Regions from separate parts of the Desulfonispora thiosulfatigenes DSM 11270 genome, predicted to be linked through region 3. Evidence: riboswitches for the same ligand, from Rfam matches in the RefSeq annotation. Region 3 holds a riboswitch; each other region holds the start of a gene.

Region 1 (6,082 bases), on a different contig from region 3:
TCTTTAGAAAAATTAAAATCCCTAATCTCGAGCAAAATTAAAAAAGAAATTGATACTGTCTTTGAAAAATCCAAAAATGAAATAGGCTTAGATATTTTTAGTTTAGGAAGAACCTTTGTTGGTGAGTATCCTGACCTTGTTCATCTGAAGCAAGATGAATGGAAAGGGATTTATAAAGATAAAGTTCTCTTGGATGTTAAAGTAGATGTAGACGTAATATCTAGTGGTCTTCTTTTAAAGAAGTAACACAGGGAGGTTAAAATGTTTTATTTATTAATACTTATTGTCGTCTTGGTTGCGTGGGTTGATTTAGTCCCTCTTTTTAAAGATAATAAAAAGGATAATCATAAGAAAATCATTTATGTTACTGCTAGTTTCTTAGTTTTAAGTCTTATCTCCTCAGGGCTGGTTTATTATGAAACTGTAAATATTTCAGCCATTGGTGCATTCATGAATGATATCTTTAAATCTATCTTTCCAGCCTTTTATAAATTAATGGAAATCTAAAAAGAAGGTAAGTGCTAAGCACTTACCTTCTTTTTAAATAAACTAAAACCAAAGATAATTGAAAACGGAATTACAATTAAAATAATATTAATGAAAATTAAGGTTACATTGAGAAACAATTGAACTCCCTGAAAGTTGTTAAATAAATTAAGAGAAAACGGAACCGCTAAAAGTGTAATCGGTAAAGCTAAAATCTTATAATCTTCTAGTTTAAAAATCCCTTGCATACATTTAGCACAGACATAAAGACATACTGCTAATTTAATAAAAATAGCAAAACACCAAACTCCTAAAAATAAAATTTCAGTTCTTTGCAGAAAACTTCCTACTTCTATTTGTCTACTAATACTATAAAAGGGAAAGGTTAATTTAGTAGCTTCTCTTACTCCAAAAATACCGATTTTATAAATCGATCTACTTATTAAAATTATTCCTCCTAGTACCAACCCCAATATATTTAGCTTATAGGTGTTTCCTTCTGTTTTTTTATTTATTAAAACCATAAAAAATACAAGTAATACTGCTTGTAAATAAGGAAAAGAAGCAATTGGAACAACTGCCTTCATAATCGAACTTATATCTTCCGTAAAAAGGGGAGAAAAATATTTCAAGTCAAATTGTGGTATAGCTAATGCTCCTAAAATTATAATAAAGATTAAAATCATAGGCCCAAATAATTCAGAACACCTAGATACTGTTTCTACGCCATAGCGAATAATTATGGCAGTTACAACTCCTAAAGATAAATTAAAAACCCAGCCTGGGGTTTCGGGCATAATAGTATTATTCATAAAAACATCAACATGACTTAAAATCATGGCTGCTGTAAAAAAAGCATACATAAAAATTATAAACAAAAATACTTTAGCCAGTACTGAACCAAATAAATGCTCTAAGATTAAATCAAAGCTTCCTAAAGGATACTTATTAACAATGTATGTAATCATGAATATAACTCCTACCCCTATTAGTAGGCCTATAAGGTCTGCAATCCAGGTTTCTCTTTGGGCATAGTTTAAACCAAAGGAATAAATTATACTATTCCCAACGATAAAACCAAAGGTTACCATATTAAATTGGATAATCGAAATCTTTTCTTTCAATCCTACCTCACCTCCATATATATTTACTACCTTAAGATTAGTTTTTCCAAAAAAGGTTTTTTTATTAATACCTTAAAGAATAAGATTGAAATATTTTTCTACATAAAAAAACCGTGCATATTAATTCCTGTAATTAACCCAGGAAAAGACATCTTCTTTACTAAATGTCTTTTCTCTGAGTAATAATCCGGACATATGCACGGCCTTTTAAATATATTCATTTATGAAATTATTCATTTTCGGAAATATCTGAGTTAAAAGTTCCATTTTTTTAGCTGAACCACTACTTATTTTACCTAAAAACTCAAGTTCACTCGCAGATAATCTCCCAAAATATAAACTTGTTAAGGTGCCAATCCCCAGATTTACATCAGAAGGCTCTAATGTTTTCGTAACTTTAGCTTTGCCCTCATTAATTTCTACCTTAAAGGTTCCTTCGTTCCAGGTGGCTAAATTATCAGAAATACTTATTTTAATTGTTCCCGTAATATCCCTGGAGTAATCTATACTTTCTAAAGCCTCTTTAGCATCTATTATCCTCGCCATCATAAAAGGGTACATCGTTATGCCCTGTTTCGGATCAGGTAAAGAAAGATAAGTTAAATCATCTACAGCAGCATTCCATTCCAAGGTTTCTACTTGAGAATTATGATTATAGATATATTTTAAAAGAGATTTCTGCGCGTTTATGTTTGCAAAGGCCATTTCTTTGACGATAAATCTATTATCCTGTAAATAATAAAACAAATAACCTATAGGCTTGCCTTGCTCCAATAAAAGAGTTATATATCCTTTTTCAGTTAAATGCTCCTCTACTAATAGCCTCCAATTTTCCTCTGTACGCACAACATATCCATGTTTATTTTTAGTAAACTTATCATAAACCTCTTGCAGTTCCTGATAATCATTTTTATTTTTTATATAATTTTCGTCAATTTGCCTAAATTCACCATACCCTGCCCCTTGCCTTTTTAAATCGCTTATAGGGATAACATATTTTAAATGATGATAGACAAACTCAAAATCATAAGGGTAGTAAAAATGAGCCCTATAAGGCATTAAGATGGAAACAAAGTGTTTTCTCCTTTTCATTTCCCTAAATGATTCCACCATTAAGCCCCTAACAATTCCTTGCCCTCTTGCAGCTGGATCGGTGGCAATGCCGACTATATAAGAAGTATCTAAAGCCTTACCCCGTACATAAATTTGATACGGATTTAATTGTAAATTCGCCATTAATTTATTTTCTGAATAGGAACCGAGGGTATTTTCACTATTGAAGAAATTATTAAAATACCAATTATAAAACGGATCTTCTTCATTTTCAAAACAGTACGCCCACAAACGCATCACTGAAGGCTTATCCTCTTCTTTAATTAAATGAAAGTCCATATCTATCCCTCATTTTTTAAAGTAGCACTATATTTTTTAATGAATTTTACAGGATAATAAGATTCTTTAGCCTTTTTTAACCCGGGTAAACCTAAATCTTCTTCTCGATTTATAAACTTAATTTCACTCCAATTACGAATACAAAAATCTTGATTAATCGTAGGATAAATGCCATTAAGCTCACGATTTCCTTTTTCCACATGAATTACAGCGGTATCTTCATTTAAAAGTTCCCCAAAAGTAAAGGCCTCGACCTTATCATTAACTTTAATTACTCCACCTTTAAATCCTAAATAGGTAAACTGCTTTAAGGCTTCAATTAAAGCATCACGCTCACAAATTAAGCTTCTTTTATCATTAAAATCCTTTTCCTTTTTTTCACACCAATCAATGGCACTTTGAATACAGGATGGGACTAATTCCTCAGTCATATCAAAATATTCATAATCAGAGTAATGCTTTTTGAAATTCTTAATATGATTTCTTTTACGAGAATATTTCCTGCCCTTTAATTCTACTAAATCCTCCGCACTATACACATAATCATGGGTATCAAAATCTTCCGTAAAGTTAAACATATTAGGCCTTTCTTTTTCCATATATGCCATTAAATCTTCCGTAATTCCCCCCATAACAAAGGGTATATTAATTTCTTTAATATAATCTATTAGTTTATCTACAACCTTAAAAAAGCCGTCCTTATTCCTTGGAAAAGGTGGTAGAACGTATGTAGCATCATTTAAGGTTGCCTTCACACATAAAAAATCATCTACAAGGGTCCACGTTATATTATAAGTTTTTCTCCACATATATAGATTAGTAAAGGTACATTCCGATCCTTCGTATCTATCGCTTTTGAAAAATTGATCAAAGATATCTTTATCTTTTAATTCAATCATCTTAAAGTTGATAAATATCACTCCTTATTTTTTTCTATAAATATTAATATCCCTGCTAAAAAATGCTTATCTATTATTATACACCTTTGTCAATAGTTTTTGTGGTAAAACATGATTTAACTTTTAGCTGATATATATTTTCTGAATAATAATCGTAGACAGTAAGTTTATTTCCCCTTATTATCCCCAAAGTCTTGACTTTTCTCACCATTATAATAACATGATAGTATAAAAAGGTTAAATATTATATTAGTACTACACTAGGGGAGCTAGAACGGCTAGCTGAGAAAAAGACCTTTATCTTTAACCCTTTAAACCTGATCTGGATAAAACCAGCGTAGGAAAGTGTGTCTATTTTCAAAAGCACACTACTATAGTTTGTGCTTTTTTTTATTTTTTATCAAAAGAAAGGATGAATTTTCATGAAAACTGCTTTAACTATTGCTGGTTCTGATTGTAGTGGCGGAGCTGGAATACAAGCCGATTTAAAAACCTTTTCTGCCCATGGTGTCTTTGGAATGAGCGTTATCACTGCCATCACTGCGCAAAATACCCAAGGAGTATCTGCAGTAGAAAATTTAAGTGCCGAAATGGTTTCTAAACAAATTGAAGCAATTTTTACGGATATAGAAGTAGATGCAGTAAAAATTGGAATGGTTTCTGAAACTAAAATTATTAAAACTATCGCAGAAAATCTCAAAAAATATCAGGCGCAAAATGTGGTAGTTGATCCTGTAATGATTTCAAAAAGCGGTTTTGATTTATTACAACCTGAAGCTAAAGAAGCCCTTATTTCCCACCTTTTACCTCTTGCTGAAGTAGTAACACCTAATATCCCAGAGGCTGAAGTAATTGTCGGAATGAAAATTGATACTGTCGAAGATATGGAAAAGGCTGCTTTATTAATTCACAAAATGGGCCCTAAAAAAGTATTAGTTAAAGGTGGACATCTCACCGAGGATGCAATCGATGTTCTTTATGATGGTAAAAAAATAACGCATTATACCTCAGAAAGAATTAATACAAAAAATACTCATGGGACAGGCTGTACCCTTTCTTCTGCAATCACGGCTAATTTAGCTAAAGGGGCTAATGTTGAAGAGGGAGTTAGAGAGGCTAAGGAATATATAACAACTGCTATTAGACATTCTCTTGCTTTAGGTAAAGGATATGGACCGACTAATCATTTTTATTCTCTATACCAAAAGGCTGGTATGCTCGATTAAAGGGGGATTTACATCTTGGAAATATATCAAAAAACCACAAAATTACTAATAGATGTGCGTGAAAAGAGTCCTCTAGTACATCATATAACTAATTATGTTACTGTAAATGATTGTGCAAATATTGTCCTAGCCCTTGGGGGATCCCCTGTAATGGCTGATGATGAAAAAGAGGTTAAAGAAATGACTTCTCTAGCTCGGGCGCTTGTTCTAAATATTGGCACTTTAAATACTCGCACAATTGATTCTATGATTATAGCAGGAAAAACAGCAAAAGAAAGAAATATACCCATAATTTTAGATCCTGTGGGAGTGGGAGCAACAAAACTTAGAACTCAAACAGCCAAACAACTTTTAGCAGAAGTTAATCCAACTATTATCCGAGGAAATATGTCTGAAATTAAAATCTTAGCTGGCATAGATGGTAATATTAAAGGTGTCGACTCTATGGATGATATGCAAAATGGCAAAGAAATTGCTCTTGAGCTTTCCCATAAATTAAATGCTATTGTTGCAATTACAGGTAAAATTGATATTATTTCAAATGGAACAAATACTACTTTTATTGCTAATGGTCATAAATTATTATCTCAGGTTACGGGAACAGGATGTATGTGTTCATCACTCGTGGGTACATATGCTGGTGTCACTGAGGATTATTATAGTGCGGCTATTGCTGGGATTTTATCCATGGGACTAGCTGGTGAAAAGTCTTTCAATAGTTTAAAAGATTCTGAAGGTGTTGGCACATTTAGAATGAGAATATTTGATAATATTTATAATTTAACACCAGAAATATTAGAAGGCGAGGGAAAAATCCATGAAGAATAAACTAGACTATGCTTTATACCTAGTTACAGATCGAGGTATTTTAGGAGATAGGGATTTAGAAACGGCTGTTGAGCAGTCTATTTTAGGTGGAGCTACTATTGTGCAATTGCGTGAAAAGGATATTTCT
Region 2 (6,082 bases), on a different contig from region 3:
TGTTCTTTTTCATTATTAGCTGTTTCTAAAAACAAATCAGCTATATGATTAAAACCATCTTTTTTTGCTCTAGAAGCATAATATGTATACTTGTTTCTTGCTTGTGATTCGCCCGCAAAAGCTGCCATTAAATTTGCCTCAGTTCTTGTTCCTTTTAGATCCATTTCTTTTCCCTCCTATAAGTAACTATATAGTATATTTCAACATTCTATTTAAATGTCCTGTTTTTAATTTTAATTATTTAGATTTTAAGGTGTATTAACTGCAACTATACCATAAAAAAATTCCGATAAATTTAGAGTTTTATCTATTTCAAATCCTTCAGAAACTAATAAATCAATAACTTCATTTTTATCAATTCTATCTTGTATAGGGGGACCTTTTTTATCTTGTCCCATTTCCCATTCTATTATCGCTAATTTACCCTTATCTTTTAAAATTCGTTTAATTTCTTTTAAAAAGGTGTTTTTATCTTCAACTTCATGAAGTACATTTACTAGTAATGAAAAACTAGTTGATTTATTTTCTAGCTTTAGCTCATATTCATCAGTCTTAATACCTACAATATTAAAAGACTCAGCTACAGAAGCTCTTCTTTCCACCTCTGAAAGCATTTCATCTGACGTATCCAAAGCATATACCTTATTATTAGGATCAACAATGTTTGCAGCAGATATTGTAAAATAACCAATCCCGCAACCAATATCTGCTACTATATCATCTGTAGACAGCCCTAATATTTTTAATGTATCTAAAGGAGGTAAGTTCTGACGCCTCCACTCATTATCGAGCATATCTTTATTTTTAGATTCAAATTTATGTACCATAATTACCTCCTTGGATAAAAGCATATTCACTAAACTATCAGAAAAAAATTCCAGTTATATCATCTTTAGGCCAACATCTTAAAATAATCTATAACCTCTTTCGCATTACCTTGAAAAACCATTTCCCTGGTACACTTTTTCATTTGATAAGAATACATAGGATCATAGTATTCTTTTAAAAGTATTTCTATCCAATTTCTATGTAAGTCGGGTTTATTAGAACCAATTTGTATTTTAAATGCATCTTCAAATACATTTAAAAGTCTTTTATGACCTTCAACGCCTAATCTTTTCTGCAGCTTATTTATACTTCTAGTGATATAACCAGACCACTCTATAAGCCCTGTTGAATGTCCAAATGTATCTATATAATTAGCTTGTGACATGAGTACATACTCATTAAAGGTAATTTGAACCCGCTCTTCAAAAGGTACATTCAATACCACTAAATTACCCTTTCTAAAAAACTCAAATAACTCTTTTGGTATAAAACAATAACCAATATTTCGTGATTCATCTTCTAATATCATATATTTATGTTTCTCATGTTTATGTGAGATAAGAGCATAAGAAAGATTATTTTCAAAATCAATTTGACTAGGTTGTGGTGTAACATGATTTCCAAATGATGAACCACGATGGTGGGCAATTCCTTCTAAATCAATTGCATTTTTAAGTTCTTTTAGAAGTATTGTTTTACCAGAACCTGTATATCCTCCTAGTAAAATCGGTGTACTTATTTGTTTTTCCGGAGAAAGTTCTTCTATTAAATAATTCCTAAACGCTTTATATCCTCCCTGAAGACGCAGTACATCATTACCAGTAGCTTCTTTTATCCATTTTTGAGTTATTGCAGAACGCTGACCACCTCTAAAACAGTAAATCATAGTATTAGGGTGCTTAGTGATATAAGATGACCAGGCATCTATCCTGGACTTTCTTAAATCTCCAGAGACTAACTGGTGTCCTAATTTTACAGCTTCTTTATTTCCTTTTTCTTTATAACAAATTCCAACTAAATGTCTTTCTTCATCATTCATAAGAGGTAAATTTATTGCATTTAAAAAGGCACCCTTTTCATACTCTATAGGAGCTCTAACATCTATTAGTGGGATTTTTTCTAAGACAATTTTTTCAAAGTCATTATATGTATAATTGCTTAAACTAGATCTATTCATTTGTTAAGGCTGAGATTTCAGCTCCATTACTATACTCTGTTAATTTAATGTTTTCCATATAAATTCTCCTTTATTCAAAACTCATATCCCAAAATCCCATTTCATATCGACATGCTTCTAAAAAGATTGTCATTAACTTTTCTTTTTCTTCTTCGTCAATATCTTTACATATCCTATCCACAAGCTCACAAGACTTAATACTAAAATCTTCGAATCCTTCTCCAGCGTAATCTTCAATCCAAGGATAGTAGTAATTGTCTTTAGCATTATTATTACCATTTTTAATACATTGTTCTTTTAAAGTTTTTCCTATATATTCATAAGTTAGTGTACAAGGAAGCGCAGACATAAAAATCTCTTTAATATCCCCACCCTCTTTAAAGCTTAACATATAATCTAAATATGCTCTATTTGCAGGTTCAATTTTCATATTATCAATCATAAAAACATCAAGATTAAAATCTTTAAGATATCTAATATGCATATTAGTTTCTTCTGCAATTACAACACCTATACATGTATGTAAAAATTGCAAATCTTCTATTCTATCAGATAATAAGAATGCATGTGCATATACCTTACCATAATCCTTTAGATATAATGTGTCTTGTATAAGATACTTTTTAAATTTTTCTTTTTCTAAACTTCCATCCCCTAGTCCCTTAATAAAGGGATGTTTCATGTAATCTTCATAATATTTTTTCACTCTCTGATCTTCAATAATCATTTTAGCAAAACTCATATTTTCACCCTCTTATAATTTTACTAATTCTCTAAATTTATTTAATGGTAACAATGTTAGAACAATTGAACTAGCTAATGCTTCTACTCCATATCCAAGCAAACTATATCCTGCCGCATAATACCAGACATTCATACCCTCTGGTGCAAAATGACCAAAGAAAATTATTCCTGAATAAATACTAAATAAAATAGATATAATTGAAGCAAATATAGCCCCTAAAAACAATTTACTCTTTTTATCAATACCAAAGATAGGAGTAAATGCTATCGCCATCATTCCACCTAAATAATCTAGGGGTATTTGTAATGGGAAAAAGGGTGGAGCAACGACAATTTTGGTAAGTCCAACAACAATACCACAAATTAGCGCTTCTTCCTTTCCGGCTATCACAGCTAGTACCATAATAGGAAGTATAGATAATAAACTACAGCCTCCTCCTTGTGGAAATGGCACTATTTTAATCATGTACAAAACAAGGGTTAATGTTGTAACAACTCCAATTCTCGTTAACCTTCTTGTATCTAATTTAAATCCTTTTAGATTAACACAAGTTATAACACTAAGTACTACTGTGAAAATCACTGCTAAAAAAATTGCTATACTCATTCTATTTTCCCCCTTTTTATAGAAAAATGCAACTTTCTCTGATAAGTTAATTAGAATTTTGCAATAAAAAAAAACGTGCACCTAACTGGTTAGCACGTTTAAAAATACTAATATAACATATTTCCTACGCTGGCATTACCCAGATCAGGTCAGAGGTCAGAAGATACATCTTCTATCTCAGCCGTTTACACAGCTCCCTTATATTTTTCTAAATTATATCTTAAATTTCTAATTTATTCAATATTTTAATAATTATCTGCGATTATCTAATAATATTATTAACTCTCTTTATTAATAATATCTGCCTTAATATAAAAACCGACAGAAGATACAGATATATTTTTTCAGTAAAAAACCTCTTAAAGAATTAACTTTAAGAGGTTTAAATTGACTAGATAACTGTGATGTTTTCAGCTTGAGGACCTTTAGCTCCTTCAACAACGTCAAAAGATACATTTTGACCTTCTTCAAGAGTTTTGAATCCTGTTGAGTTGATTTGTGAAAAATGTGCAAATACGTCTTTACCATCTTCACCTGTAATAAAACCAAAACCTTTTTCTGCGTTAAACCATTTTACTGTACCATTCATATAATAATACCTCCGAAATTTCATTCCTTTAATCCTGTGCAAAAATTATTAGTACTAAAATTCCCGAAATAACAATACCAAATCTAAACTTAGTAAACTCAGAACATATTACATAATAAATATTTACTGCTGAATTAAGGTAAGTTCATTCTATCATGAATTTATATTCTGTGCAAGTATTTTTATGATATTTTTTATTTTTTTTTGCATTTATTTATAATTATATTTTTCAAGTGTAAATTTACAGGTATTTTATTAGTTTAAAACTTTATTATGCGTCTACTTCTAACACTACGGGACAGTGATCACTCCCCATAATTTCTGCATGAATTTGGGCATCTTTTATTTTGTCTTTTAACTTTTCCGAAACTAAAAAATAATCTATTCTCCACCCTACATTTTTTTCTCTTGCTCTTGCCATATAAGACCACCAAGTATAAGCTTCAGTTTTTTCAGGATAAAAAAATCTAAAAGAATCAATGAATCCAGCCTCTAAAAGTTTAGATATTTTATCTCTTTCTTCATCAGAAAACCCTGCATTTTTTCTATTTGTCTTGGGATTTTTTAAGTCGATTTCTGTATGAGCAACATTAAAGTCACCACAAGTTATAACAGGCTTTTGACTATCTAACTTTTGTAAATATGCTTGAAAATCATTTTCCCAATTCATACGATAATCCAATCTTAAAAGCCCTCTTTGCGAATTTGGTGTGTAAACATTTACAAGATAGAAATTAGGAAATTCCATTGTTATAACCCTACCTTCTTGGTCATGTTCTTCTATTCCTATGCCATAAGTCACAGATAAAGGGGTATATTTTGTAAAAATCGCTGTACCAGAATATCCTTTTTTAACTGCATAATTCCAGTATTGTTCATATCCCTCTAACTTTAAATCAATTTGACCTTCTTGTAATTTTGTCTCTTGAATAGAAAATATATCAGCATCTACTTCAGTAAAGTAATCTAAAAATCCTTTTTTAACACAAGCCCTTATACCATTAACATTCCAAGAAACCAATTTCATCTAAAAAACTCCTTATATAAATATTTGAACCGTTTACAAGATATAGTTGAAAACGAGATTATAATAATTTAAAACTATTTAAATTGCAAATTTATTTACAATTTCTTTAAGTTTAGTTGCTAATTCACTTATAGAATTAGTATTTGCAGATACTTCTTCAAAAGAAGCCGTTTGTTCTTGTACTGCAGCAGCTACGTCCTGAGTGCTATTACTGTTTGCTTCAGATATTTCACTTAAAACAACTGAAGCATTTTTAATATTTTCAAATTCTGCTAAGACAATTCCTACTATTTGTTTAATTTCTTCTGATTCTATTAGTGTAGTATTAGAATTTGCTAAAATTAATGATAACTGGTTTTCTAATCCTTCCATAGAATCTTCTTGAATTTTAATTTTAGCTACTAATTCATCCATAGATTGATTAACATCATTACTTTTCATACCCATATTTTTAACTATTTCATTAATATTACTAGCTGATTTATCTGTTTCTTCTGCTAATTTTCTAATTTCGTCAGCTACCACTGAAAAACCTCTTCCATGTTCTCCAGCACGTGCTGCTTCAATTGAGGCATTTAAAGCCAATAAGTTGGTTTGTCCAGAAATATTTTTAATAAGTTCTACAATTTCTCTAATATTTATTGAATAATGATTTAAATCATTAACAACCTGCGAAGCTGATTCAATTGCAGTAATAAAATCAGTTAATTCTTGGGATTGTTTGAATACATATTCATTACCCACCTTTACAGAATGCTCGGTTTCTTTAGAATAACCCAATGTCATATTTGCTTTTTGATTTACATTTTTAAGTTCTACTTGAAGTTTATTTATTAAATCTAGTAACTTCTCTATTTCATTACCTTGAGTAATAGATCCATCTGAAACCTCCTGAGATGAATAAGCAATTGACTCTGTAGATTGAGTTAATTCATGAGTAGTGATAGCAATTGTATTCATATCAGTTGCTATTAAATTCGAAGCCTTAGCAATTTCTTGAACTATTTTATGTATATCATCTATAAAAAGATTAAAATAGTTAGTAAGTGTTCCTATCTCATCTTTACTATTAGTCTTAATTCGTTTAGTTAAATCACCTTGACCTGAGGA
Region 3 (6,082 bases):
ATTTCAGCACCAGCATTTTTTAAGATTTTTTTAGTTCTTTCTCTACTATGAATATCGGCTACAATTACATTTTTAGTGAACTTTAGGATTTCCTTAGGATTATTTGCTAAGTGAATAATAACATTACCATTTACCCCTAAATCCTTATACATTTGAATATAATCAATATCTGTAAAAGGATGCTTTACTTCTTTGCCAAAAATTTTGCGGTAATCTTCTTCACTTAAAACATCTGTAAACGGATCAATTCCAGCTTCATCCATTTTTTCGATGTCCATTAAATGGTTACCAACTTCGTCTGAAGGATAGCTTAATAACAAATGTACTTTGTCTACCCCTTTAGCGATACCTTCTAAAAGCATAGAAAATCTATTTCTACTTAAAATAGGAAAGACAACCCCAACTTCACCATTTATCTTTTTGCTGACATCTTCTGCAATATCATCTATTGTTATATAGTTCCCTTGAGCTCTGGCCACAAGAGATTCAGTAATCCCCACAACATCTTTATCTCTAAATGTAAACTTTTCTGATTCATAGGCTGCTTTTACAGAATCTACTACGATTTCTACAAGGTCATCACCTTGTTTAACAATAGGTGCTATAATACCTCTAACCGTGGTACCAATAGTCCTTGACATATTTTACTCCTCCTAACCTAACTATACTCATCTTTAACCATTCTTAGGAAGTTTCCCCGTATATATTGTAACTGAATATTATTTTTTTGCAAATGATTATATTGTATACTTTGGTTTTTATATGATTAGTTTTATCTGAAATTAATATACATAATTAACTGAAAGTGTTCTATAAGTATTTAGGTATTCTTATTTAACTATGGGGAAATATATATGATAGCTTGATCTTGAAAGGATAGTTTTATATGACTAATGATACAGTTTATATAATTGGAGCAGGAATAAATCAGTGTATAACGGACTATGAAGGACTTAATCCTCCTTTAACTTTAAACTTTTTTAAAACAATCCTTAAAAGCACAAAGTATCAATCTAAGGAGTATGTGCAAAAGGTTAATTTAGTATATGAGTATATTGAAAAGTACTGGAAAATGGATAAAGAAAATTTAATAAATAGAACATTTAATTTAGAAGAATGTTTTACTCTGATCCAACTTCAATTAATGGAAGCAATTGAAGAAAATAAAGAACAAGAAATATCATATTTACTTAGAATTAATTCTGCCCTTAAAATAATGTTTGTACAATTTTTAGCTGATTTTGAAGAATTCATCAATTCATCAAAGCTAATGCGGGATTTTGGCAAATTAATATATCAGCAAAAACCAAATATAATAACCTTTAATTATGATTGCAATGTAGAAAGATCTATAGAAACAGCCTCAGGTCTTTTAAATGAGAGAAAACATAATCAATATAAGTGGAAATATCCTTTAAGTTATGGAGTGGAATTTGATCAAATAGTAATTGATGGTATAAAGGTAGACCAATCATATTATCAAAAAAACAAATTATATGATTGGAAAATCCTTAAACTACATGGATCCTTAAATTGGTTTAAATATTTACCCGTTGATCAGAAAAGAAATCTACAACAAAATGGAAAAGTAGTATTAACCTCAGAAAAATGGTGGCTTACTGAACCAGAGAATATAGATGGATTAATTATTGATCCTGTAATAATTCCACCGGTATTGTATAAAAATTATAATCAAGAACTAATTTGGGAGTTGTGGGTTAAAGCAAAAGAATGTTTATCCCAGTGTAAAAACTTAATTGTGATAGGTTATTCTTTTCCTCCTACAGATTTTGGAATAAGAAAGTTATTATTAGAGTCATTTGAAAATAATTCTTTAGAAAAATTAGTCATAGTTAATCCTGATACGACAATTGTAAGTAAGTTAAAAAAACTAGTACATTATGACAAGCCAGTCTTAGTGTGTAGTGATTTAAGCGAGTTCTTGCATAAAGTTTAAAAAGCAAATTTTCATAGATAATTTCATAATAATTTGATAAAATTGGATTATAGTACCTTAATTTGGAGGAAGGGTTTTATGTGTCTACGATAAGTATAATTTTAGTTTTACTTTCGTCAGTTACTCATGCGGGTTGGAATCTACTAAGTAAAAAGGATAATTCTTCGATAAGTTATTTTTTTGTAGGAAATATCGCAGCGGGAATTATTTTTTCTCCAATTTTATTTTTTTATCATGATAAATTAAGTTTAATTCCTGATTATGTTTGGGTGCTTTTAATATTAACAGGTTTCTTTGAAGCCCTGTATTACAGCACCTTAGCTTATGGGTATCGTTTAGGGGAAATGTCTTTAGTTTACCCTATTGCAAGGGCTTTACCTATTATTATGGTTACTATATATACAGTAATGATCGGAAAAGCCTCTGATATTTCGCATTCTTACATAATAGGATGTTTGTTTATTGTAGTTGGTTTATTTATTCTACCTCTTGAAAAGATAACCAAAGAAACTCTGAAAAGTCTATTTACCAAATCAATCGGTTTTGCCTTTGTAGCAGCTATCGGTACAGCCGCCTATTCAGTCATTGATGATAAGGCCCTAAGGATTTTAAATGAAGTACCCGATCAGGCTTTTTCATCTTTAGAAGCTTCTTTAATCTTTATGGTTTTTATTGCTCTTTTTTCTTCTGTATGGCTAGGAATATTCACCTTATTTAGCCAGGAGGAAAGAAAATTATTTAGAGAAATAATGGAAAACCATAAAAAAAATGCTACTATTATGGGCTTAGGGATTTATGTCTCGTATGGGATAATCTTATTATCGATGTTATTTGCCAGTAATGTTGCTTATGTTGTTGCTTTTAGGCAAGTCAGTATTCCAATTGGTACTTTGTTTGGTTATTTTATTTTAAAGGAATCTATGTATCTTTTAAAAATTATTGGAACATTCTTAACAGTACTAGGTTTAATTGTAATTGCTATAAGCTAAGGTTGTAGTAATATATTCTATTATATGCTACAATAAGGATAACTTAATATTGTCGCTGGGGGTGCCATGTGGCTGAGAAAAAACAATTAGTTTTTACCCTTTGAACCTGACTTGGTTAATACCTACGTAGGGAAGTTTAGAAAAGGATTATAGCCTCTTTACCTTGCGTAGAGAGGTTTTTTTATTGGGGGTGAAAACAATGGAACTAAATGTAGATAAAATTCATTATTCTTACCAAGAAAACAAAGAACCAGTGTTTGAAAATATAAGTTTTAAAGTAGAAAAAAGTGAATTTATAGCTTTAGTTGGGCCAAGTGGATGTGGAAAAACAACTTTACTACATATTTTAGGAGGTTTATTAGAACCTACCAAGGGACAAGTTTTATTAAATGGTAGTAATACTGATAGAATGGGAAAAATCAGCTTAATGCCTCAGGAAGATTTACTCTTGCCTTGGCGAACAATACTCGAAAATGGTGTGCTTCCTTTAGAAATAAAAGGGATAAAAAAAGAAGAGGCACGAAATAGGGTAAAAGAATTAATAAAAGAATTTGGCTTAGAAGGATACGAAAATGCTTATCCGCATCATCTTTCTGGGGGTATGAGGCAAAGGGTAGCTTTTTTAAGAAATATTCTCACGGGTAATAAAGTTATTTTATTTGATGAACCATTTAGTGCTTTAGATGCTTTAACAAGGTTTAAAATGCAAAAATGGTTACTTAAAATGTGGCAAAAATTCAAACCAACTATTATCTTCATAACTCATGATGTAGAAGAAGCAATATTTTTATCTCAAAGAATATTTTTACTGGGCAAAATACCAAATCGAAATATTAAAGAATTTATAGTTCCTTTTAAATATCCGCGGGATAATGATTTACTAGGATACCCTAAGTTTACTGAAATAAGACAAGCAATATTAAAAGGTCTAGAGGGATTAGAAGAATGAAAAAAATGAAAAATTATAACGCGATCATATTCTTAAGTCTGTTTTTGATTTTTTGGGAGGTAGCTGTAAGACTATTAAAAGTAAAACAATTTATTTTACCAGCACCTACGAAAATAGCGATGGCTTTATGGTCATATAAAAAAGTTCTTTTTACAGTTCATTTTCCTGTAACTTTAGCAGAGGTTATGGCAGGATTACTTATTTCCGTTATCTTATCAGTTTTAATATCTGTTTTAATGCTAAAAAGTAAAAAATTAGAAGAAGGGATTTATCCATTTTTAGTCATTTCTCAAACTATACCCATAATTGTCTTATCTCCCGTAATTATTATGTGGTTTGGGTATGGTTTATCGGGAAAAATAGCTATTACTGTCTTAATTACTTTTTTTCCTATTGTTGTAAATACCTTTGAAGGATTTAAAAGCATTGATATAAAGTATCTAAATCTGTTAAAAACCATGGGGGCAACAGAAAGTCAAATATTTTGGAAGGTTAGAGTACCTGCTTGTTTACCTAATTTTTTCATTGGGTTAAAGGTCGGAGCAGCCGTAAGTGTTATTGGGGCAGTAATAGGAGAATGGTTAGGTGGAAATTCTGGATTAGGGGTATTTAGTAGAAGAATGTCTAGTAATTTAGAAGCTGATGCCGTTTTTGCTGCTGTTATAATTTTAGCCTTGCTTGGAATATTTTTATTCGGAGTAGTCAAAATATTAGAAAAAATTTTCATCCCCTGGTCTTTAAATACAAAAAAAGAAGGGTAGTGTATTGATGAAAAAGCTAGGTATTTTATTCTTATCATTAGTAATGATGTTTTCTTTAGTTGCATGTAGTGATGGAGCTAAAGAACCAGAAAAGAGTGCAGAACAAACTGAAGATTTAAAAGAAGTAAGTATTATGTTAGATTGGTATCCAAATGCAGTTCATTCCTTTATATATGTAGCAGCTGAAAAAGGTTATTTTGAAGAAGAAGGTTTAAATGTAAAGATTAATATGCCAGCAGAAACTAGTGATCCTTTAAAACTAGTAGCAGGGGGAAAAACTACTTTTGCCGTAAGTTATCAACCCGAAATAGTAATGGCTAGAGCAAAAGATATTCCAGTAGTATCAGTAGCATCTATTGTAGGTCATCATTTAAATACCATGATGACTACCACAGACCAAAATATTAACTCACCAAAAGATTTAGAAGGCAAAACTGTAGGATTTTCACTACCTGTTTATGAAGCCGTAGCTAAAACAGTAATTGAATCTGATGGGGGAGATTTAAGTAAAGTAGAAATTATTGATATTGGTTTTGATTTAATCCCTGCACTAGTAACTAAAAGGGTAGAAGCAACTAGCGGTGGATTTATAAATCATGAACAGGTTTTATTAGAAAAAGAAGGACAAAAAATTAAAACTTTTAATCCAGTTGATTATGGTGTGCCAGATTTTTATGAGTTAGTGTTAGTAGTAAGTGAAGATACAGCAAAAAATGATCAAGAAACAGTTAAAAAATTCTGGAATGCGGCAGCAAAAGGACAAGCATTTGTTAAAGATAATCCTGAAGAAGCTTTAACTATTTTACTTTCTCATCAAAATGATAGTTTTCCTTTAGAAAAAGAGATTGAAGAAAAAAGTTTAGAAATCCTTTTACCTTTAATGGAGGACTTTGGTGCACAGTCTTTAGAAAGCTATGAAAATGTGATTGAGTGGATGGCAAAATATAAATTAATAGATAAAAAACCAGAAGCTAAAGATGCTTTTATAAGTCTATAATTTTGCTTGACTAGGTCATTTTAAGGGTAACCTTGCATAGAAATTTAATTTCTGCAAGGTGCCCTTTTTTAATTGTTTTTTCGGTAATTTATGATTATACCCTAGAAGTTGTATTTAAAATATTAATTAGATAATATTACTCTATGTTTTAAATGATATAATAAACTTAATTACTAGGAACAATAATTAATGAACTTTTAAATGAGAATTTTAAATATAAGTATATTACAGCAGAGATGAGATAGATATTAAGACAAAAGGGAGATTTTTATGCGTGTTACTGTAAAAGAAATTCTAAGTTTAGATATATTAAAAAATGCTAAGGTTGTAGCGGGGGAAAATGGTTTAAATAATAAAATAGAATATATTGATGTAATTGAGGTTCCGGATTTTGGAGATTGGATTAGAAAAAACACCTTTTTATTAACC
Region 4 (6,082 bases), on a different contig from region 3:
AAGCTAGTGAGGAATTGCTTTCAATTTTTAAAGATAATTAATTATCTAGGCTACATATGCTCGGGCAAATTCAAAGGAATGAGCGTACGTAGCCTAGATTATATATTACTCCTCTAATTCCTTGAGCCAGATGCTACTACTTGCATCACTTGGCATTCTCCAGTCTCCTCTTGGGGATAAACTTACTGAGCCTACCTTTGGACCATCGGGTATGCAAGAACGTTTAAATTGCTGCGAAAAGAATCTATGATAAAATACTTTTAACCATTTTAAGATGGTCTCTTTAGGATATTTATCTTTAAATGCTGTTTCTGCTAAGAATAGAATTTTCTTAGGGCTCATGCCATAACGCAAGAAATAATACAAATAAAAATCATGTAATTCATAAGGTCCTACTAAGTCTTCTGTTTTTTGCTTTATTGCCCCTTCTTTATCCGTCGGGATTAATTCTGGACTGATCGGCATATCAAGTATTCCATAAAGGGTTTCTTTAAGACCGTACATATTATTATCTGCTGCCCATTTTAATAAGAATTGTACTAAAGTTTTAGGAATACCAGAATTAAGCGAATACATAGACATATGATCTCCATTATATGTAGCCCAGCCTAGGGCTAACTCTGACAAATCACCTGTACCCATTACGAGCGCATTATTTTTATTAGCATAGTCCATTAATATTTGCGTTCTTTCCCTAGCTTGGACATTTTCATAGGTTGTGTCTAGTATCTTTTTATCATGTTCAATATCTTTAAAGTGAGTTAAGCAAGCTTCTGTGATATTTATTTCTTTACTAGTTACACCTAGCTTTTCCATTAAATCGCGAGCATAATTATAAGTTAAATCGGATGTTCCAAATCCCGGCATAGTAATTGCTAAAATATTTTTTCGCTCAATATTCAGGAGATCAAAGGTTTGGACAATTGATAATAAAGCTAAGGTAGAATCTAATCCTCCAGAAATACCCACAACTACTTTATCAATTTTTGTATGTTCTAGTCTTTTAGCTAAAGCCGCTGTTGTGATAGAAAATATTTCTTGGCAATGACTATCTAAAGTTTTTTCTTCCCCTGGCACAAATGGTAAAGGGTTTATTTCTCTAGATAATGTGCTTAACCTAAAATCTTTAACATAGCTAAAATTAATGATTTCGGTATTTAACTCTTGGGTTAAAAAGGTCGTATTTTCACTAAAGCTTGTATTTTTTTGACGCTCAGAAATTAATCTTTCTATGTCTATTTCACTTATTATTAATTCACTTTCGCGATTAAATAGCTGTGACTCTTTTAATGAAGTACCATTTTCATAAATCGCACTATCCCCCCCAAAAACTAAGTCTGTGGTGGATTCATGTACTCCTGCAGATGCATAAATGTAACCACAAATGCACCTTGAACTTTGCTGAGAAATCAGTAATTTGCGATAATCTGATTTACCTACATATTCATTACTTGCTGAAAGATTAGCTATGATACTTGCTCCTTTTAAAGATAAATAAGAGCTTGGAGGAATAGGCGACCATAAATCCTCACAAATTTCTACTCCTAAGGAAAATGGCAAATCTGTACATTCAAAAAGCAAACTTCCAAATGAAACCTTTTGTCCTAAAAGTTCAATTACAGTTGATTCTTTCGCATAATCAAATCCAGAATTAAACCATCTTTTTTCATAATATTCCTTGCTATTTGGAATATGCATTTTTGGAACTATCCCAAGAATTCTGCCCTTTAAAATTGCAACTGCACAATTGTAGAGTCTTTGTTTAATCGATAAGGGCATCCCAATTAAAGTTAATACTTGATTATCCCTAGAACTTTGTAAAATAAAATCTAATTGTTCTACAGCGCTATCTAATAAATGTCTTTGCTGAAATAAATCGCCACAAGTATATCCGGTCAAAGAAAGTTCAGGAAAAACTAAAAGAGCGCACTCCTGTTCAGAAGCTTCATCCATTAATCTTAATATTTCTTGTGTGTTATATATGGTATCAGCAACCTTGATCTTGGGAGTTGCCGCTGCAACTTTCAAGAAACCATAATTATTCATACAATCATCACCTTCCAAATAATTACCCATCCATTATAAACCAAAATCCCGCGTGAAAACATATCTATATCTATTCTTTCAAGTTATCTCATAAATTATTAAAACTATTTAATGTTTAATGATATAAAATATATTTCCTTTAGCTTATACCATTAAATCACCTTTTCATATTATAATAACATTAATTAAATAAGATTAATCATTTGTGCAGAAAAATATACCTTTACAATTATAAAATTCCATGTTAATATATGGTTACAAATTAAATATCGTATATTTGCAGGGGCGCCACTGGCTGAGATGGATGAATAATCCTGTCCCTTTGAACCTGATGTAGTTAGTACTACCGTAGGGATGCAAAAAAGAAAACTAATTTTAGTTATTTTTTAAGCTTACCCTTGGGTAAGCTTTTTTATTTTATTAAATATAATTAAGGATTTAGTATAAGTAAACTTGCCTGATTATCTTATATAACATTTTATTTAAGCAATTTCTATAATTATTTAATAAGTAATCTCGTAGGTAATCTTATCTAGAACCAAGAAAAGGAGACTGAATATTATGAATTTTTCGACTCAAATGGATGCTGCCAAAAAAGGAATTATTACTAAGGAAATGGAAATTGTGGCAAAAAAAGAACAAATGGAGGTTAATACTTTAAGAAAATTAATTGCTGAAGGTAAAATAGTTATTCCTGCCAATAAAAATCATACATCTTTAGATGCTGAGGGAGTTGGACAAGGATTAAGAACAAAAATAAATGTAAATTTAGGTATTTCTAAAGATTGCCGTGATATTGAATTAGAGCTGGAAAAGGTGAAAACTGCTGTAAATATGAAAGCTGAAGCTATAATGGATTTAAGTTGTTTTGGAAAAACTGAAGAATTCAGAAAAAGAGTAGTAGAAATTTCACCTGCAATGATAGGTACTGTCCCAATTTATGATGCAGTTGGCTTTTATGATAAAGAGTTAAAAGATATTACAAAGGATGAATTTTTAAAAGTTGTAGAAAAACATGCTAGGGATGGCGTGGATTTTATGACCATTCATGCAGGAATTAACCGTGAAACTGCTGCTGTATTTAAAAGAAATCCTAGATTAATGAACTTTGTTTCCAGGGGTGGGTCTTTACTATATGCGTGGATGGAATTAAATAATCAAGAAAATCCATTTTATGAATATTATGATGAACTTTTAGAAATTTGTGAAAAGTATGATGTTACTTTAAGTCTAGGGGATGCTTGCCGTCCAGGTAGTTTAAAGGATTCTACTGACCCTAGTCAAATCAAGGAATTAATGACCCTTGGAGAACTTACTTTAAGAGCCTGGGAAAAGAATGTACAGGTCATGATTGAAGGACCAGGCCATGTTCCTTTAAATGAAATTGCGGCTAATATGTTAATTGAGAAAAAATTATGCCATGGTGCTCCTTTTTATGTTCTTGGGCCAATCGTGACAGATGTAGCACCAGGATATGATCATATTACAAGTGCTATTGGTGGTGCTATTGCAGCAGCTAATGGGGCAGACTTCTTATGCTATGTTACACCTGCCGAGCATTTAAGACTTCCTACTTTAGATGATATGAAAGAAGGAATCATTGCTAGTCGTATTGCCGCTCATGCAGCTGATATTGCTAAAGGAGTTCCAGGAGCAATTGAGTGGGATCATGAAATGAGCCAAGCTCGCCGTGACCTTGATTGGGAAAAAATGTTCGAGCTAGCCCTAGATGAGGAAAAACCTAGAAAATATCGTAAAGAATCCATGCCTGAAGATAAGCATACTTGTACTATGTGTGGAAAAATGTGTGCCGTAAGAAATATGAATAAAGTCATGGATGGTAAAAATGTGAATATTTTACGAGATGATGATTAATAATTTATTTTTTAGATATGTACGGATTATCTGCAAAGTAATATCTCCAAGGATAATCGATGGCTTCTTCAGCGTAGTCGATATTGATCCTTGGAGATGTTACTATTTTCTCCTTAGTCTGACCGGGGTCTACTAGGTATAAAGTATCCGCACATAAATCTATTCCATTATGCTCTTTAGTTATAGCCATACCTTTACTTAGTTTTCCAGGGCCGTTTAGTAAATTTAGATATTGTCTTTTAGTTAAGTCTGAATCTATTTTTCCATAACGGTCCTGGGAAATTTGAGGTATGCCACTAATAGGTTTTAAGGCTCTAATTAAAATTGCTTCTGGATTATCGATTGTACTAGTAACGATGTTTAAGCAATGATACATTCCATAAATTAAATAAACATAGGCATGCCCAGCCTCTCCAAACATTACTTCGGTTCTCTTGGTTCTTTTTCCTTGATAAGAGTGTGCTGCTTTATCAATAATCCCCCCATAGGCCTCTACTTCAACTATTTCTCCTATCCTTTCTACCCCCTCTACCTTATGAATAAGATGTTTTCCTAGTAGCTCCTTAGCCACTGTTAAGGTATCCCTACTATAAAATTCTCGCGTTAATTTCATATTTATCATCCTCAAATATTAGTTAATTAAGGTTCGCTTTTTACTTCCTTTGCCCCTTTTACCCCTGTGCTTTATTTCTGCAATTATCCAAGTAAGTATGGGAATTATAACAGTAAAAGGAAATAACAAAGTTGGCCAAATCTCATAGTTAAATTCAAAATAATGCATGATACTATCATAAGCAAAATAGGATAAATTAAGAATAATTAATGCGATTGGAACGACAATAAAACGATACTCTGTAAAGCCAAATAATTTAGTGAAGGCCTTAGTAGTGCATAAAAGCAAAATCGATACTTTTACAAAACCTCCTAAAATAAAAGAAGTTGCTACGATAATCTCAAGCCTTTGTAATAATTCTCCCACACTGATTCTAGCTGCTGCACTATAAATAGGAAAATACATTCTCTCCATGGAATCTGGCCCTAAAACCGCTAAGCTTACGGTAGCAATAAGAAAAATATAAATAAAGGAAATGAAAAAACCTGACAAATAAATCTTTCGTGGTGACCTTTTATCCCTAAAGTACTGAAAAGCTGCCGTAAAAACTACAATTTGACTAAAAGGAAAGGTAAAGGTCTGAAATCCCCCTTTTAAAATAGGCCTAATGCCATCTTGTAAAACAGGAGTTACATTTGTTATCTCTATTTGGGGAATTAATAAAATAACCATAAATATCAGTAAACCAAAGGGAAAATACACAAAGAATTCCGACCATCTCCCAAGGACTTCAATACCTTCTTTTAATACCCAAATAGATAGTAAGCCCATGGCAAGTATAGGTATTATTTGAGGGGTATTAGGTAAATTTACGGTCTTGATAAATTGCCCATAGGTATCAAAAATATCAGCAGTAAAATAGGCAATCCATAAAAACTTAATGAAGAAAATTATCTTACTTAATACTTTACCTAAACAAATTTCTAAAATATCATAATAATCCTGATCGGGAAATAAATTATGTAAACGAATATAAATAAAAATTAAGGGCAAGACCATAATTAAAGCCATAATAATTCCTAGCCACATATCCTTTTGCGATATCATTCCTACCCCAAAGATAGAAGTGGACCCTACTAAAAATAGAATTATCATCGAAATCCCTTGCCGATCAGAAATAACCTCTTTGAGCATATTTATTCCTCCAAACTAACTACTGACCCATAATAGCCTTTACTGCATTTTCAATCGGATAAACAGGGCTAGGAATTTCTACTCCTAAACTTAATAGTAAACTCATAACAAAGGCGATCGAAAAAGTTAAAGAATAAGCGATTAATTCTTTTTTCTTTTTTTGTTCTATTAAAGGATAAATTTCTAAAACACCAATTATTAGATATGCTAAGATAATTAAAATAACCATGCTAATCACTCACCTTAATAGGTTTAGAGGTTAAGGCACTACCTTTTATCTCTACTTTTACCTCGACCTCGACAGGTAAACTACAAAAAACTTCACTCCAATTACCTTTTACTTCTTTCCAAGTATCTGGTAAATATCTTTGGACATTACAGGAAAATTTAAAGACATCAGTTTGATGATCTTGT

Evidence for each region. Region 3 has a riboswitch for thiamine pyrophosphate ahead of B8965_RS01565 (ABC transporter ATP-binding protein). Riboswitches for the same ligand answer to the same signal wherever they lie in the genome.
Region 1: another riboswitch for thiamine pyrophosphate. It lies ahead of thiD (bifunctional hydroxymethylpyrimidine kinase/phosphomethylpyrimidine kinase); the one in region 3 lies ahead of B8965_RS01565 (ABC transporter ATP-binding protein).
Region 2: another riboswitch for thiamine pyrophosphate. It lies ahead of B8965_RS00085 (energy-coupled thiamine transporter ThiT); the one in region 3 lies ahead of B8965_RS01565 (ABC transporter ATP-binding protein).
Region 4: another riboswitch for thiamine pyrophosphate. It lies ahead of thiC (phosphomethylpyrimidine synthase ThiC); the one in region 3 lies ahead of B8965_RS01565 (ABC transporter ATP-binding protein).

What each region holds. Positions count from the first base shown of each region.
Region 1 covers NZ_FWWT01000015.1:25,550-31,631, reverse strand. Annotated here, with positions in the region: gene B8965_RS05210 (Ger(x)C family spore germination protein) at 1-246, shown strand, start outside; gene B8965_RS05205 (hypothetical protein) at 262-507, shown strand; gene B8965_RS05200 (GerAB/ArcD/ProY family transporter) at 522-1,610, opposite strand; gene B8965_RS05195 (GNAT family N-acetyltransferase) at 1,818-3,002, opposite strand; gene B8965_RS05190 (DUF2156 domain-containing protein) at 3,005-3,901, opposite strand; TPP riboswitch at 4,154-4,262, shown strand; gene thiD (bifunctional hydroxymethylpyrimidine kinase/phosphomethylpyrimidine kinase) at 4,324-5,127, shown strand; gene thiM (hydroxyethylthiazole kinase) at 5,143-5,955, shown strand; gene thiE (thiamine phosphate synthase) at 5,945-6,082, shown strand, end outside.
Region 2 covers NZ_FWWT01000005.1:6,573-12,654, forward strand. Annotated here, with positions in the region: gene rbr (rubrerythrin) at 1-164, opposite strand, end outside; gene B8965_RS00070 (class I SAM-dependent methyltransferase) at 249-827, opposite strand; gene mnmH (tRNA 2-selenouridine(34) synthase MnmH) at 893-2,005, opposite strand; gene tenA (thiaminase II) at 2,076-2,747, opposite strand; gene B8965_RS00085 (energy-coupled thiamine transporter ThiT) at 2,760-3,356, opposite strand; TPP riboswitch at 3,461-3,566, opposite strand; gene B8965_RS00090 (cold shock domain-containing protein) at 3,748-3,945, opposite strand; gene B8965_RS00095 (exodeoxyribonuclease III) at 4,217-4,972, opposite strand; gene B8965_RS00100 (methyl-accepting chemotaxis protein) at 5,051-6,082, opposite strand, start outside.
Region 3 covers NZ_FWWT01000007.1:26,674-32,755, reverse strand. Annotated here, with positions in the region: gene B8965_RS01580 (coenzyme F420-0:L-glutamate ligase) at 1-641, opposite strand, end outside; gene B8965_RS01575 (hypothetical protein) at 887-1,957, shown strand; gene B8965_RS01570 (EamA family transporter) at 2,038-2,946, shown strand; TPP riboswitch at 2,994-3,096, shown strand; gene B8965_RS01565 (ABC transporter ATP-binding protein) at 3,146-3,895, shown strand; gene B8965_RS01560 (ABC transporter permease) at 3,892-4,656, shown strand; gene B8965_RS01555 (ABC transporter substrate-binding protein) at 4,664-5,653, shown strand; gene B8965_RS01550 (PucR family transcriptional regulator) at 5,924-6,082, shown strand, end outside.
Region 4 covers NZ_FWWT01000015.1:19,017-25,098, reverse strand. Annotated here, with positions in the region: gene thiE (thiamine phosphate synthase) at 1-41, shown strand, start outside; gene B8965_RS05170 (NAD(+) synthase) at 106-2,046, opposite strand; TPP riboswitch at 2,318-2,419, shown strand; gene thiC (phosphomethylpyrimidine synthase ThiC) at 2,608-3,921, shown strand; gene B8965_RS05160 (DNA-3-methyladenine glycosylase) at 3,926-4,534, opposite strand; gene B8965_RS05155 (GerAB/ArcD/ProY family transporter) at 4,553-5,668, opposite strand; gene B8965_RS05150 (hypothetical protein) at 5,688-5,897, opposite strand; gene B8965_RS05145 (Ger(x)C family spore germination protein) at 5,899-6,082, opposite strand, start outside.